4 regions of the Roseburia sp. 831b genome follow, and region 1 is predicted to be linked to each of the others. Evidence: predicted binding sites of a transcription regulator. Region 1 holds the regulator's gene; each other region holds the start of a gene.
The links. Region 1 encodes Rex, which represses fermentation and respiration genes when NADH is low (regulators of the CRP and FNR family bind a similar motif). Its sites were predicted from a motif close to ATTGTTAANTANTTAACAAT; they were not measured.
Positions count from the first base shown of each region.

Region 1 (3,208 bases):
TTCTAGTTTTTTATAAAAGCTCTGCTTGGATTTTTTGTAATCCGGTTACTAAATCAGATGCCATTAATCCGCCATAGCCTGTTTCTTTTATCATGGCATCACCTGCCAGTCCGTGAAGATATACGCCAAGTGGTGCTGCAAGATAAGGCGGAACTTTTTGTGCAAGGAGTGAACCTATCACACCGGATAAGACATCCCCGCTTCCAGCCGTTGCCATTCCGTGATTCCCACTGCGGTTTAAATAAATCGCACCCTCCGGGACTGCCGTTAAGGTATGTTCTCCTTTTAACACGCAAATCACCTGGTAATCCTCTGCAAACTGCCTAGCTGTCTTAAGGCGGTCTGCTTCTACAAATGCCGTTTTTTGCTGACAGAGTCTGCCCATCTCACCCGGATGTGGCGTTACAATCACTTCCGCTTTGTGCTGCTTTAAAAGTTCCTGCTTTGCTACGAGGATATTTAGGGCATCTGCATCGAGCACAACCGGCACAGCCGCATTCGCTAACACAAGTTCTACGATTCTTTGTGCCACCTGTGATGTTCCAAGTCCTGGTCCACAGACAATTGCATCGACCGTCTGCAATTCATTTACAAATGTAGTTTCATCAAAACCTGTCTCCGGGTAAGTTTTTAGCACTGCTTCCGGCACTTTTTCCTGTAAAATCATCCGGTTTGCTTCCGGTGTCATCACTTTTACCAGGCCACATCCCATGCGGTATGCCGCTGTCACTGCAAATACAGCCGCACCTGCCATGTCCTTTTGTCCGGCAATGACAAGCACTTTTCCGTAAGTGCCTTTGTTCGAGTGCTTCTTTCTTTCCGGCAGCAGCGAAAGGTCTTCTTTCGTCAAAGAAACCACCGACGGACGAACCTTTCGCCAGCTTTTTGCATCGATTCCAATTTCCCGTACAAAAATCCTGCCACAAGCAGCACTTCCCGGCCACAGATACATTCCGACCTTGGCATAGGCATAAGTAACCGTTACATCTGCCTGCACACAGGTTCCTAATATTTTTCCATTTGTTGCCTGCACACCGGACGGAATATCAATCGAAAGCTTTACTGCTTCCATCTGATTCATCTGAGCGATAAAGTGCGCAGCTTCTCCGGTAATCTCTCTTGTCAATCCCACACCAAACAAAGCATCCACGATAAGGGTCGGTGAAAAATCATCCGGTATTTTCTCGCAAACCGGGATTCCATACGCTTTTAGGATTTCAAGCTGTAATTGCATGGATTCGCTATAACCGTGCTTTCCCTGTAACAGCACCACACAGACCTTCCTTTTCTTTTGAAAAAGCAGTCTCGCAACCGCTGCTCCGTCACCGCCGTTATTTCCGGTTCCACAAAATACAAGGGTTCTTTTGGTATCAAGCCCCTCCTCTTCCATGACGCGCACCGTCTCAAGTGCAGCACGTTCCATCAAAACAATCGATGGCACCTTAAAATGTTCTGTCGTGGCAAGGTCTATTTGTTTCATTTCATCTGCATTTACAAGATATTCCATCTTCCATCTCCATTCCAGAGCAAAAATAGCGCTTTACCAATGGCAAAGCGCTAAGTCGGTTATTCCTTTTCTTTTTTGTTCTTTACAATATTGTAGGATAACTGCATTAAGCTGTCTGATAAATGAACGTTCTCTACAACTACATCTTTATCGATTAATTCAAGATCAACATGTGCGAAATTCCAGATTGCATGAATTCCCAAATCCACAAGACGATTTGCAATGGCATCTGCCTTTTCTTTTGGCATGGTAAGTGCTGCAATATCAACTTTATTGTTCTTGCAAAACTCTTCCAGTTCATTTAACATGTGAACCTTAATTCCGCGAACGGTAACACCGTCCAATGCTGGATTTACATCAAATAATGCGGTAATGATAAACCCAAGTTTGGAAAATTTGGTGTAATTAGCAAGCGCCTGACCTAAATTACCGGCACCAATCACAATGATATTATGCTGCTGGTTCAGTCCTAAAATCTTTCCAATCTCTTCGTATAGGTACTTTACATTGTATCCATAACCCTGCTGACCAAAACCACCAAAGTTATTTAAATCCTGTCTGATCTGTGACGCTGTCACATTCATTCTTTTGCTCAAATCATTTGATGAAATACGCTCCACTCCATCATCTAACAATTCACCAAGGTAACGGTAATATCTTGGCATTCTTCGAATAACTGCCTGTGAAATCTCTTTTTCTTCCATATATATAAACATGCCTTTCTCTAAACTGCAAATTCGTGTGCCATAACCCTCTCACACGATTATACGAATAACATTATTATACTGATTTCTGAAAAAGATGTCAATGTGTCAAAAATTTAACTATCTATCATTTATAATTGCATTGACAGGTTTTCCCATTCTTCATATAAGGTTTCCAGACGTTCCCTGTACTGATTTTGCTTTGTGGTAAGTTCTCCTAGCTTTGCAGAGTTTGTCGCATTTTCCGGTTTTGCACACTCCGTATCAATCTGTTCAATCTCGCCCTCTAAGAACGCAATCTCATCCTCCGCCTTCTTTAGCGCATTCTCAATTTTTCGGATTTGTGCCTGCTTTGCCTTTTGTGCCTTCCAGTCCGTTTTTTGCTCGCTGTCTTTTTCAACTGTCTGCGCTGCTTCCTCTGGTTTCTTTACAAATTTCTCAGTCAGCTCGTCTCTTTTTTCCAGATAATAATCATAATTTCCAATGTAATTGACCAGTGTTTCCCCGGTTAATTCGATGATTCTTGTCGCTGTTTTGTTAATAAAATAACGATCATGGGAGACGAAAAATACCGTTCCGGTATATTGATTTAATGCGGACTCTAAAATTTCTTTTGAGGTAATATCCAAATGGTTAGTCGGCTCATCCAAAATCAAAAAGTTTGCATCCGAGAGCATTAATTTTGCCAAAGAGACACGTCCTCGCTCACCACCACTTAAATCCGCAATCCGCTTAAACACGTCATCTTCCGTAAACAAAAATGCCGCTAAGACATTTCGAATCTGTGTCTGGGTAAGGTTTGGATAATCGTCTGATATCTCTTCAAAAATGGTTTTCTCATGCGATAAGACCTGATGTTCCTGGTCGTAATAGCCGATGGAAACATTTGAGCCTAGTGTAACACTTCCAGCATCTGCCTCGATTAACTGGTTGATAATCTTTAGTATCGTCGTCTTTCCGGTTCCGTTATTTCCAATCAGTGCTACCCGTTCCCCAC
Region 1 covers NZ_CP135162.1:1,113,518-1,116,725, reverse strand. The annotation lists gene BIV16_RS05135 (bifunctional ADP-dependent NAD(P)H-hydrate dehydratase/NAD(P)H-hydrate epimerase) at 11-1,507, opposite strand; gene BIV16_RS05130 (redox-sensing transcriptional repressor Rex) at 1,567-2,211, opposite strand; gene BIV16_RS05125 (ABC transporter ATP-binding protein) at 2,343-3,208, opposite strand, start outside.

Region 2 (3,208 bases), 140 kb from region 1:
CTGCCGGTATTAAACCCGGTACAGGTAGAAGAATTTAAGCAGGAAGCAGAAGAAGAAATGAACGTAAAGCTGGATATTTAATATCCGGCTTTTTTCTATGGAATGATGGGAAAAAGAAAAACATATACATAAAGGAAAACACAGTTAGGTGTGGGTATGTTGAAAAAAATCACAGCAATTGTTTTGATATTGGCACTTTTTTTCTCAAATCCAATGATTGTAAAGGCACAGGAAGAACCAAAGGAGCAGGAATTGTATGCGAAGTCTGCAGTACTCATGGATGCGGATTCCGGGAGAATTTTATATGAAAAAAATGCAGGGGATAAGATGGCGAATGCGAGTACAACCAAGATTTTAACCTGTATTGTCATTTTGGAAAACTGCGACCAGAATGGTGTCGCAATGGCATCGGACTATGCGTGCGCCCAGCCGAAGGTGCGGTTAGGGATGCAGAAGGGACAGCAGTTTTTGGTGAAAGATTTACTGTACGGATTAATGTTGGAATCTTTTAATGACTGCGCCGTTGCTTTAGCGGAGTATGCGGCGGGAAATGTGGAAGGGTTTGCAGAGATGATGAACCACAAAGCACAGGAAATCGGATGCGAAAATTCATACTTCATTACACCGAATGGTCTGGATGCAAAGGACGAAAAGGGGTTCCACCATACGACGGCAAAAGACCTTGCCAAAATTATGCGCTATTGTATCACACAGTCCCCAAAAGCGGAAGATTTTTTAAATATTACACAGACACTGCAGCATACGTTTTGTGACCTTGAAAATCGTGCGAATTACTGCTGCAACAATCACAATGCGTTTTTGACGATGATGGAGGGGGCACTTTCCGGGAAAACTGGTTTTACCGGGAATGCCGGGTATTGTTATGTAGGTGCCCTGCGCCAGGGGGATAAGACTCTGATTGTTGCTTTGCTGGCATGTGGCTGGCCAAACAACAAAGGATACAAGTGGTCTGATACGAAAAAGCTGATGCAGTACGGCCTGGATTCATTTGAAAAGCAATCGATAAAGGAACAGGAGTTAACCGCCGATATGCTAGAGCAGATGGAGGTCACAGACGGGAAGGGCGATAAGATAGGGGAGCGTGTATATGCAGATTTTATGATACAAAAAGGAAACGGTCAGGAATCGTTTTTATTAAAAAAGGGGGAAACAGTTGAGCGGGAAGTCGTGATGGAAAAATCGCTGCAGGCACCCGTTAAAAAAGGAACCGTTGTCGGGACAGTCACCTATCATCTTGGAGATGAAATCCTTCGAAAGGATGAGATTGTAATTGCAAAGGATGTAGGAAAGATGGACTATGCGTGGTATTTCAAACAGGTTTTGAAAGAGGCGGCATTAAAAAATCTGGAAAAATAAGTAAATTGTATAGAACTGACAATGAAATTAAGAATTTTTGTAAAATACGTGAAAAAATTAACAATTATTCTTGAAAAATGTAGCAAAAAGTAATACAATTTAACATAGCGAAATTTATTAATTTTTATAGATGGAGGGCTAAAAAATGAGTACTATGAAAGATAGCTTGGCGATGCAGCGTATTACCAAGTTAGTCGACGAGAACAGCTTTATGGAAATCGGTTCTCTTGTTACGGCAAGAAATACAGATTTCAACCTTGCAAACACACAGACACCGTCAGATGGTGTTATTATCGGTCATGGACTTGTAGATGGAAATCTTGTTTTCCTTTATAGTCAGGATGCATCTGTGTTAAACGGAACCATTGGCGAAATGCATGCCAAGAAAATTGCCTCTGTTTATGATATGGCAATGAAGATGGGGGCACCTGTGATTGGGTTTATTGACTGCGCAGGAATGCGTCTGCAGGAATCCGTCGATGCATTAGACGGATTTGGACAGATTTATGCCAAGGAGATTGCAGCACAAGGGGTTGTGCCACAGATTGCAGCTGTATTTGGCAGCTGTGGCGGTGGACTTGCAGTCGTTCCGGCATTGTGTGATTTTGCATTTATGGAGGAGTCAAAAGCAAAAATGTTTATCAATTCTCCAAATGCAATCGATGGTAATAGAATCGAGACCTGCGATTCATCCGCAGCAGCGTTCCAGAGCGAGAATACCGGATGCCTGGATGGAATCGGTTCCGAGGATGAAATCATTGCACAGATTCGGGAACTGGTAAGTATTCTTCCTGGCAACAACGAAGGAGATGTGTACACAGATGAGTGCGTGGATGATTTGAACCGTGCATGCGAGAGCATGGAGGCGATGAAAGGTGACCCAAGATATCTCCTTAGTGAGATTTCAGATGGACATGCTTTCTTTGAGACAAAAGCAGATTATGCGAAAAACATGGTAACTGGTTTTGTGAAATTAAATGGTATGACCGTTGGAGCCGTTGCAAACTGCACAGAGGTTTACGACGAAGAAGGAAAGAAGACAGAAGAATTCAAAGCAGTTCTTACTGCAAAAGGATGTAACAAAGCGGCTGAGTTTATTCAGTTCTGTGATGCATTTGACATCCCGGTTCTTTCACTTACAAACATAGTTGGATTCAAGGCATGCATGAGCAGTGAAAAAACATTGCCAAAGGCATTGGCAAGAATGACAACTGCATTTTCCGCAGCAACCTGTCCGAAGGTAAATCTGATTATCGGGGATGCATTTGGAAGTGCTTATGTCATGATGAATTCAAAATCAATCGGATCTGACCTGGTTTATGCATGGGCAGACACAAAGGTTGGCATGATGGATGCAAAGCTTGCAGCTAAAATCATGTATGCAGATGCATCTGCGGATGTGATTGACGAGAAAGCAAAAGAATATGAAGAATTACAGTCAAATGTTGTAACAGCAGCCAGAAGAGGTTATGTGGACCTGATAATCGAGCCTGCTGATACCAGAAAATACCTTGTCGCAGCATTTGAGATGCTTTATACAAAATGTGTAAGCGGACCAGACAAGAAACATGGAACAAAATAGAAAGGTGAAGTTTATGAAGAAAAAATTATCGCTCGTGCTGATAATGTGCTTCTTTATGCTAGCACTTTCAGCATGTGGAACGGATCCTACAACTGTGGATTATAATGGATATAGTTATTCTGATTTGGAACAGACATCACAGGGAATGGTTCAGGCGCTGATGCAGCTTTCTGATGAAGAGAAAAATTATTACCGGGAAAACGGTGATGACACGATTGTGGCACTTGTGGATGGCTGGGATACATCGGT
Region 2 covers NZ_CP135162.1:1,257,663-1,260,870, reverse strand. The annotation lists gene scpB (SMC-Scp complex subunit ScpB) at 1-81, shown strand, start outside; gene BIV16_RS05860 (D-alanyl-D-alanine carboxypeptidase family protein) at 157-1,377, shown strand; gene BIV16_RS05855 (acyl-CoA carboxylase subunit beta) at 1,523-2,959, shown strand; gene BIV16_RS05850 (OadG family transporter subunit) at 2,973-3,208, shown strand, end outside.
Region 2: a site for Rex is predicted at 1,423-1,442, ahead of BIV16_RS05855 (acyl-CoA carboxylase subunit beta). Genes of this name have one in related genera too.

Region 3 (3,208 bases), 210 kb from region 1:
CCTTTGCAAATGCCACTACTGTACCAAGATTTGTCACCGTAAGCAGTGCCACAAGGCTTAAACTTATTTTCTTTTTTATGTTTCGCATAGGCAGTCTCCCCTCTGTTGCTGCCGCAACTTTTTCTAGTACTTATATACTACCATAAAAAGGCAATTTCAGCAATATTTTGGGCGATTTTATACTTATACAATTTAATGATTTTGTATATGAAAAAAGGACTTCCGGAACACTTCCAGAAGTCCTTAAACCCTTATAAAATCAAGGTTTTATCTTAGAATTTACCAGCTTTGTGAGCCTCTTCGATGCTTACAGCTACGGCAACAGTAGCACCTACCATAGGGTTATTACCCATTCCGATAAGTCCCATCATTTCTACGTGAGCTGGTACAGAAGAAGAACCTGCAAACTGCGCGTCAGAGTGCATACGTCCCATAGTATCTGTCATACCATAGGAAGCAGGACCTGCAGCCATGTTATCTGGGTGAAGTGTACGTCCTGTACCACCACCGGATGCTACGGAGAAGTATTTCTTACCCTGCTCGATACATTCTTTCTTGTATGTACCTGCAACTGGATGCTGGAAACGTGTTGGGTTTGTAGAGTTACCTGTGATAGATACACCTACATTCTCATGATGCATGATTGCAACACCTTCCTGAACATCATCAGCACCGTAACATTTTACAGTTGCACGAAGTCCATCAGAGTATGCTTTCTCGTATACTACGTTTAATTTAGCTTCTTTGTAGTCGTATTTTGTCTCTACAAATGTAAATCCATTGATACGGGAGATAATCTGTGCAGCATCTTTTCCTAAACCGTTTAAGATAACTCTTAATGGTTTCTGACGTACTTTGTTAGCTTTTTCAGCGATACCGATAGCACCTTCAGCAGCTGCGAAAGACTCATGTCCAGCTAAGAAACAGAAACATTCTGTCTCTTCCTCTAATAACATTTTACCAAGGTTACCATGTCCTAAACCTACTTTTCTGTGGTCAGCAACAGAACCTGGGATACAGAATGCCTGAAGACCTTCACCGATTGCTGCGGCAGCATCAGCAGCTCTTGTACATCCTTTTTTGATTGCGATTGCAGCACCTACTGTGTAAGCCCAGCAAGCGTTCTCGAAACAGATAGGCTGGATTTTCTTTACCTGATTGTAAACGTCAAGTCCAGCATCTTTTGTAATTTTTTCAGCTTCTTCGATAGAGCTGATACCATAGCTGTTTAATACAGCGTTAATCTGGTCAATTCTTCTTTCATATGATTCAAATAAAGCCATTTTCGTTCTCCTTTCCTATTCCTGTCTTGGATCGATGATCTTAACAGCACCCTGCTCTGGAGTTACACGACCATAAGATCCTGCAGCCTTCTCCCAAGCTGTGTTAGCATCATCACCCTTTTTGATGAAGTCAGTCATTTTTCCAAGAGAAACGAACTGATATCCGATAACTTCGTTGTTCTCATCAAGAGCAATACCTGTTACGTATCCTTCAGCCATCTCTAAGTAACGAACACCTTTTTCTTTTGTTGCGTACATTGTACCAACCTGAGAACGAAGTCCCTTACCTAAATCTTCAAGACCAGCACCTACTGCTAATCCGTCATCAGAGAATGCACTCTGTGTACGACCGTAAACGATCTGTAAGAATAATTCTCTCATAGCTGTGTTGATAGCATCACAAACTAAGTCTGTATTTAAAGCTTCCAGGATTGTTTTACCCTGTAAAATTTCTGCTGCCATAGCTGCAGAATGAGTCATACCGGAACATCCGATTGTCTCAACTAAAGCTTCTTCAATCACACCGTTTTTCACGTTTAATGAAAGCTTGCAGGCACCCTGCTGTGGTGCACACCAGCCAACACCGTGTGTAAAACCTGAGATATCTTCAATTTTTTTAGAATGAACCCATTTTCCTTCTTCTGGAATTGGAGCTGGTTCATGTTTTGCGCCCTTTGCTACAGGACACATGTTTTCGACTTCCTTAGTGTAAATCATTATAAGACTCCTTTCACATAAATAAATATGTATGTATCTGTTAAACTTTGTTATTCATTTAACATACTGCAACCATTTTCGCATATTTTTTGGGATTAGTAAACCCCCAATTCGACGATTTTTTCAGTTTCCTTTTCTACTTTTTCGTCGTTAATCAAAATAATTCAAGTCTGAGAAAACATTATTGGCTGATTTTCCAAGCTCTACCACTTTTCCATTCTTGACCTGCATATAGCCTTTTGTGCCATCTTTTCCTTTTACAAGAATCCATTCCTTTAAATCAGATTTTAAGAAATATACTTCTGCCTGTTTTTGCATGACAACCTCAGGTGCATTTTCATCCATCGTCACACGAACCGGCAATTTCTCATAGAGCTGATGTGCGGTTGTTGAGATGTAATCATACTCTTCCTGTTCCTGATATTCTAACGCATGCGTCTCTTCATTTAACAGCCAGTAACCGTTTAAATATGCTGTTTCTAATAAATCGGTACGGATTCTTCCAATAACCTGGCCATCATTTACGAAACCATTGATTCCATCATTCTGGTCTTTGAACGGAAAACCATCCACACTTCCAACAAACTCCATGTCACCATCAAAACGGAAAAAGTATGTTTCCGGGTCACAGCTTGGGCCGTAGTCCAAAAATGCAAGTTCTAATTCTCCGTCTGCGGCGGTAATATCGGTCACATAAAAGCAGTCTGTAACCGGAGAAACCAGCTGACAGTCCTTGCTGATATCAAATGCTCTTCCATTGATGGTCACAATCGGCACATAACTGCCATCTTTTTGTTCCATCAGGCTGCAAAAAATCTGCTCGACATTGCCGTCTGCGTTTAAATCTTCTTCTATCACCGTTCCATATTCGTATTTTTTCGGATATGGATGTCCGCTCTCGTATGCCTCTTCTTTTGCTTCCAGCATGGACAGGTTATCTTTTTCCATGGCAGAAAAAACAGATTCATCGAATTCTTCCGGCATTGTGGTGCCCTGATACCAGCTGCATTTATTGAAATAACTTTGCAAATACTCATTCTGGAACGTTCTTCCATGTCTGGCGTAAATCTCATTGCGGGCAATCATCAGCTCATTGTCATTTAAGTTGTCTAACATTTCACTCGTCAGTGGTTTTTTATCACTGAGTGGAAGCACATACTCGTCTGCATTGGTATGTACCCCGTCGCCACTGATTTTTACTGTTGCCA
Region 3 covers NZ_CP135162.1:1,319,848-1,323,055, forward strand. The annotation lists gene BIV16_RS06135 (hypothetical protein) at 1-88, opposite strand, end outside; gene BIV16_RS06140 (GGGtGRT protein) at 273-1,283, opposite strand; gene BIV16_RS06145 (iron-sulfur cluster assembly scaffold protein) at 1,299-2,000, opposite strand; gene BIV16_RS06150 (YARHG domain-containing protein) at 2,151-3,208, opposite strand, start outside.
Region 3: a site for Rex is predicted at 2,047-2,066, ahead of BIV16_RS06145 (iron-sulfur cluster assembly scaffold protein). Genes of this name have one in related genera too.

Region 4 (3,208 bases), 850 kb from region 1:
TTGCAGTGGTATTTCAGGGAGCACACGACCACATTTACCCATGGAATCTTTGGGTGAAAACAGCAAAGGAAAAAGACCTTGCAAAAATGGAAAATGAGAACAGCGTAGAGCCTGCAGCGGAGGAAGAAAAAGAGGAAAAACCTGCCCTGCCACCGATTCGTGAATTCGAACAGGTGGATGACAGTTATTTCGATGATGCTGTGTTTATCGGGGATTCTAGAACCGTGGGATTGCGTGATTATGGAAATATAGACAATGCGACATTTTATGCCACAATCGGAATGAACATCTACGATTTGTGGGATGATGCATTCTGTGAAGTAAATGGACAGAAAGTGACATTGGAAACTGCATTATCGACACAGCATTTTGGAAAAATTTATTTCCAGATTGGAATCAATGAGATGGGGCGCGGAACGATAGATGGCTTTATGGAGTGCTATGAACAGACCGTTCAAAAGTTCCGTGAATTACAGCCGGATGCAATTATTTTTGTGCAGGGAATCATGCGTGTAACCGGAGAAAAGTCGAATTCGGATCCGATTTTTAACAATACCGGAATCAACGAGCGGAATGAAAGAATTGCAGCATTGGCAGATAATCGTACCATTTTCTATATCGATGTCAACGATGTGGTCTGCGATGAAAATGGAGATTTACAGGCAGATTTATCGTTTGATAATCTGCACCTGTACGGCTCAAAATATGGCATCTGGCATGACTTTTTGCTGACGAAGGGAATCAGACAGGAAGGAAGAGATTCATGAAAAAACATACCGGATTACTTACGAGAGGAATCCTTGCAGCAGTGCTTGGAATTGCGGTGGGAGTCCTTCTCGTATCTTATGGAAACAAAGGAAAAGCCGACCAGGTGGACGGGCTGTATGCAATGGGGATGAACCAGTCAGACGAAATTACCACGACGACATTTTGCCTTTCCTTTGATGCAAAGGAAGGAACCTACCAGGTTTTGCTTGGGGGAGATAAAGATGCCATCGCACTTGAGACGGGAAGCTTTTCTTATGCGGATGGAATGGTGACAACGAAAACGGGCGATGGAAAAGAGTCAGACTCTTATGCAAAAGAAGGAGAGTATTTGATTGCAACAGATTTTTTATATGATGGGGAAGTGCCACAGGATGAGAAATTTGATGCAGTCTGCACCTATGAAAGCAGCGATGGAATGGTAAGTACCGTTACCTTTTCGGCTGATGGCACTTACACCGAAGAGTCGGGAAGCGGAGAAGATAAGACACAGGATGCCGGCAGCTATACCAGGGAAGGCGATGTGATAGAGCGCACCTCATCGAGTGTAAATGCAGTAGCCAACTATTATGTATATAAGGGGAAAATCACAAACTCCTTTTATAAGTATATGCATCCGTAGGAACAGGGCGTCAAAAACCACCTCACACATAGCCTCGCCTTTGTGGAATTTGGCAACAACTAATTTGTGGGCTGGCTTTTGACGTCCTGTTCTTTGTAGAAATAAAATGACACATAGTAGTCTGGATTTTTGCAGATTGTTAAAAATGTAACGAATGTTACGGAAAATTGGAAAAAGGTTCCTTATAATGACGGTAGTTTCCAAGAAATTCATAGAAATAAGTTCATGGAAAGGGCGCCATAGAATGAATTTATTTAAAACAGGAAACGATGTTTACTCATAATTTTTTCTCAAGTTGGAAAGAATAGAGTAGAAGTGCTTGAAATGGAACAAAAAGTTCGATATGATGCAAGTGTAAAGGCGGATATGCAGAAACTTAAGATGCGCAGTAGCGGCGCAGGAATGGAGAATGATATGGTAATAAATGAGACAGGAACAGTAGATTTAAGAAAAGTAGCAATTATTGGTTGTGGATTTGTTGGTTCATCTTCTGCTTTTGCCTTGATGCAGAGTGGATTGTTTTCCGAGATGGTATTAATCGATGCAGATGAGGAACGTGCAAAGGGCGAGGCGATGGATATCAGCCACGGTGTTCCTTTTGCAAGACCAATGAAAATCTATGCAGGAACTTACGACGATATTACGGATGCATCCATCATTGTCATCACAGCCGGTGCAGGACAGAAACCGGGGGAGACAAGATTAGACCTTGTATCCAAAAACATTTCGATTTTTAAGTCAATCATTCCAGAGATAGCAAAAAGAAAATGTGCAGGCATTCTGTTAGTTGTCTCTAACCCGGTTGATATTTTAACTTATACAGCTTTAAAACTGTCTGGTTTTCCGGAGAACCGTGTGCTTGGTTCCGGAACCGTATTAGATACCGCAAGATTAAAATATGAACTTGGAGAACACCTTGGGGTAGACAGCCGAAGTGTACATGCTTTTATCGTAGGAGAGCATGGAGACAGCGAACTTGCAGTATTCAGTAGTGCAACAGTATCCGGTGTTCCGATTTCAAAGATGTGTGAATTGCGCGGACACTATAATCATGAGGAGAATACACACAAGATTTCAGAAGCTGTAAAGAACAGTGCATATGAAATCATTGAAAAGAAAAAAGCAACCTACTACGGTGTCGCAATGGCAGTTCGAAGAATCTGCGAGGCGATTGTACGTGATGAGAAATCCATTATGCCGGTATCGAACATGATGCACGGAGAATATGGAATCGATGACGTGATGCTTTCCATGCCGGCTGTCATCGGGGCACGTGGTGTAGAAACCATGGTTCCAATCCAGATGGATGAGGAAGAGACAGAACGTTTACAGAAATCTGCGAAAACACTTCGCAGTGTGATTGACCAGGCATTATAGTTTGTAAAAAAGAAGTTATCACCAGGACATTGTCCTATGTGATAACTTCTTTTTTGCTTTTTTACAATTCCGCAAGGAACACCTCTGCAGGATCGCAGGTTACCGGAACGCCCAGTTTGCAAAGTACCTGATACAGTGCATGTAGGGTTTCCACCATATCCGCTTTGTTTGCGTTCGCACCCATATGTCCGATTCGGATGACTTTTCCAGCCAAGGTATCAAAGGAGCCTGCAATTAAAATGTTGTGATCTTCACGCATCAGGCGCAAAATATCATCAGCCGTTGTCTGTGGTGGGACATCAAAGACGGTTACCGTGTTCGAATATCCATTCTTCAAGTGAAGCTTTAGGCCGCAGGATGTAATTGCTTTTCTTGTGGCGGCACCGATTTTGGCGTGACGTTCTAAATGTGTCACATCGTTTTCAATCAAATCAAAGGCTGCGC
Region 4 covers NZ_CP135162.1:1,959,035-1,962,242, reverse strand. The annotation lists gene BIV16_RS08980 (GDSL-type esterase/lipase family protein) at 1-767, shown strand, start outside; gene BIV16_RS08975 (hypothetical protein) at 764-1,387, shown strand; gene BIV16_RS08970 (L-lactate dehydrogenase) at 1,802-2,764, shown strand; gene BIV16_RS08965 (pyridoxal-phosphate-dependent aminotransferase family protein) at 2,826-3,208, opposite strand, start outside.
Region 4: a site for Rex is predicted at 1,523-1,542, ahead of BIV16_RS08970 (L-lactate dehydrogenase). Genes of this name have one in related genera too.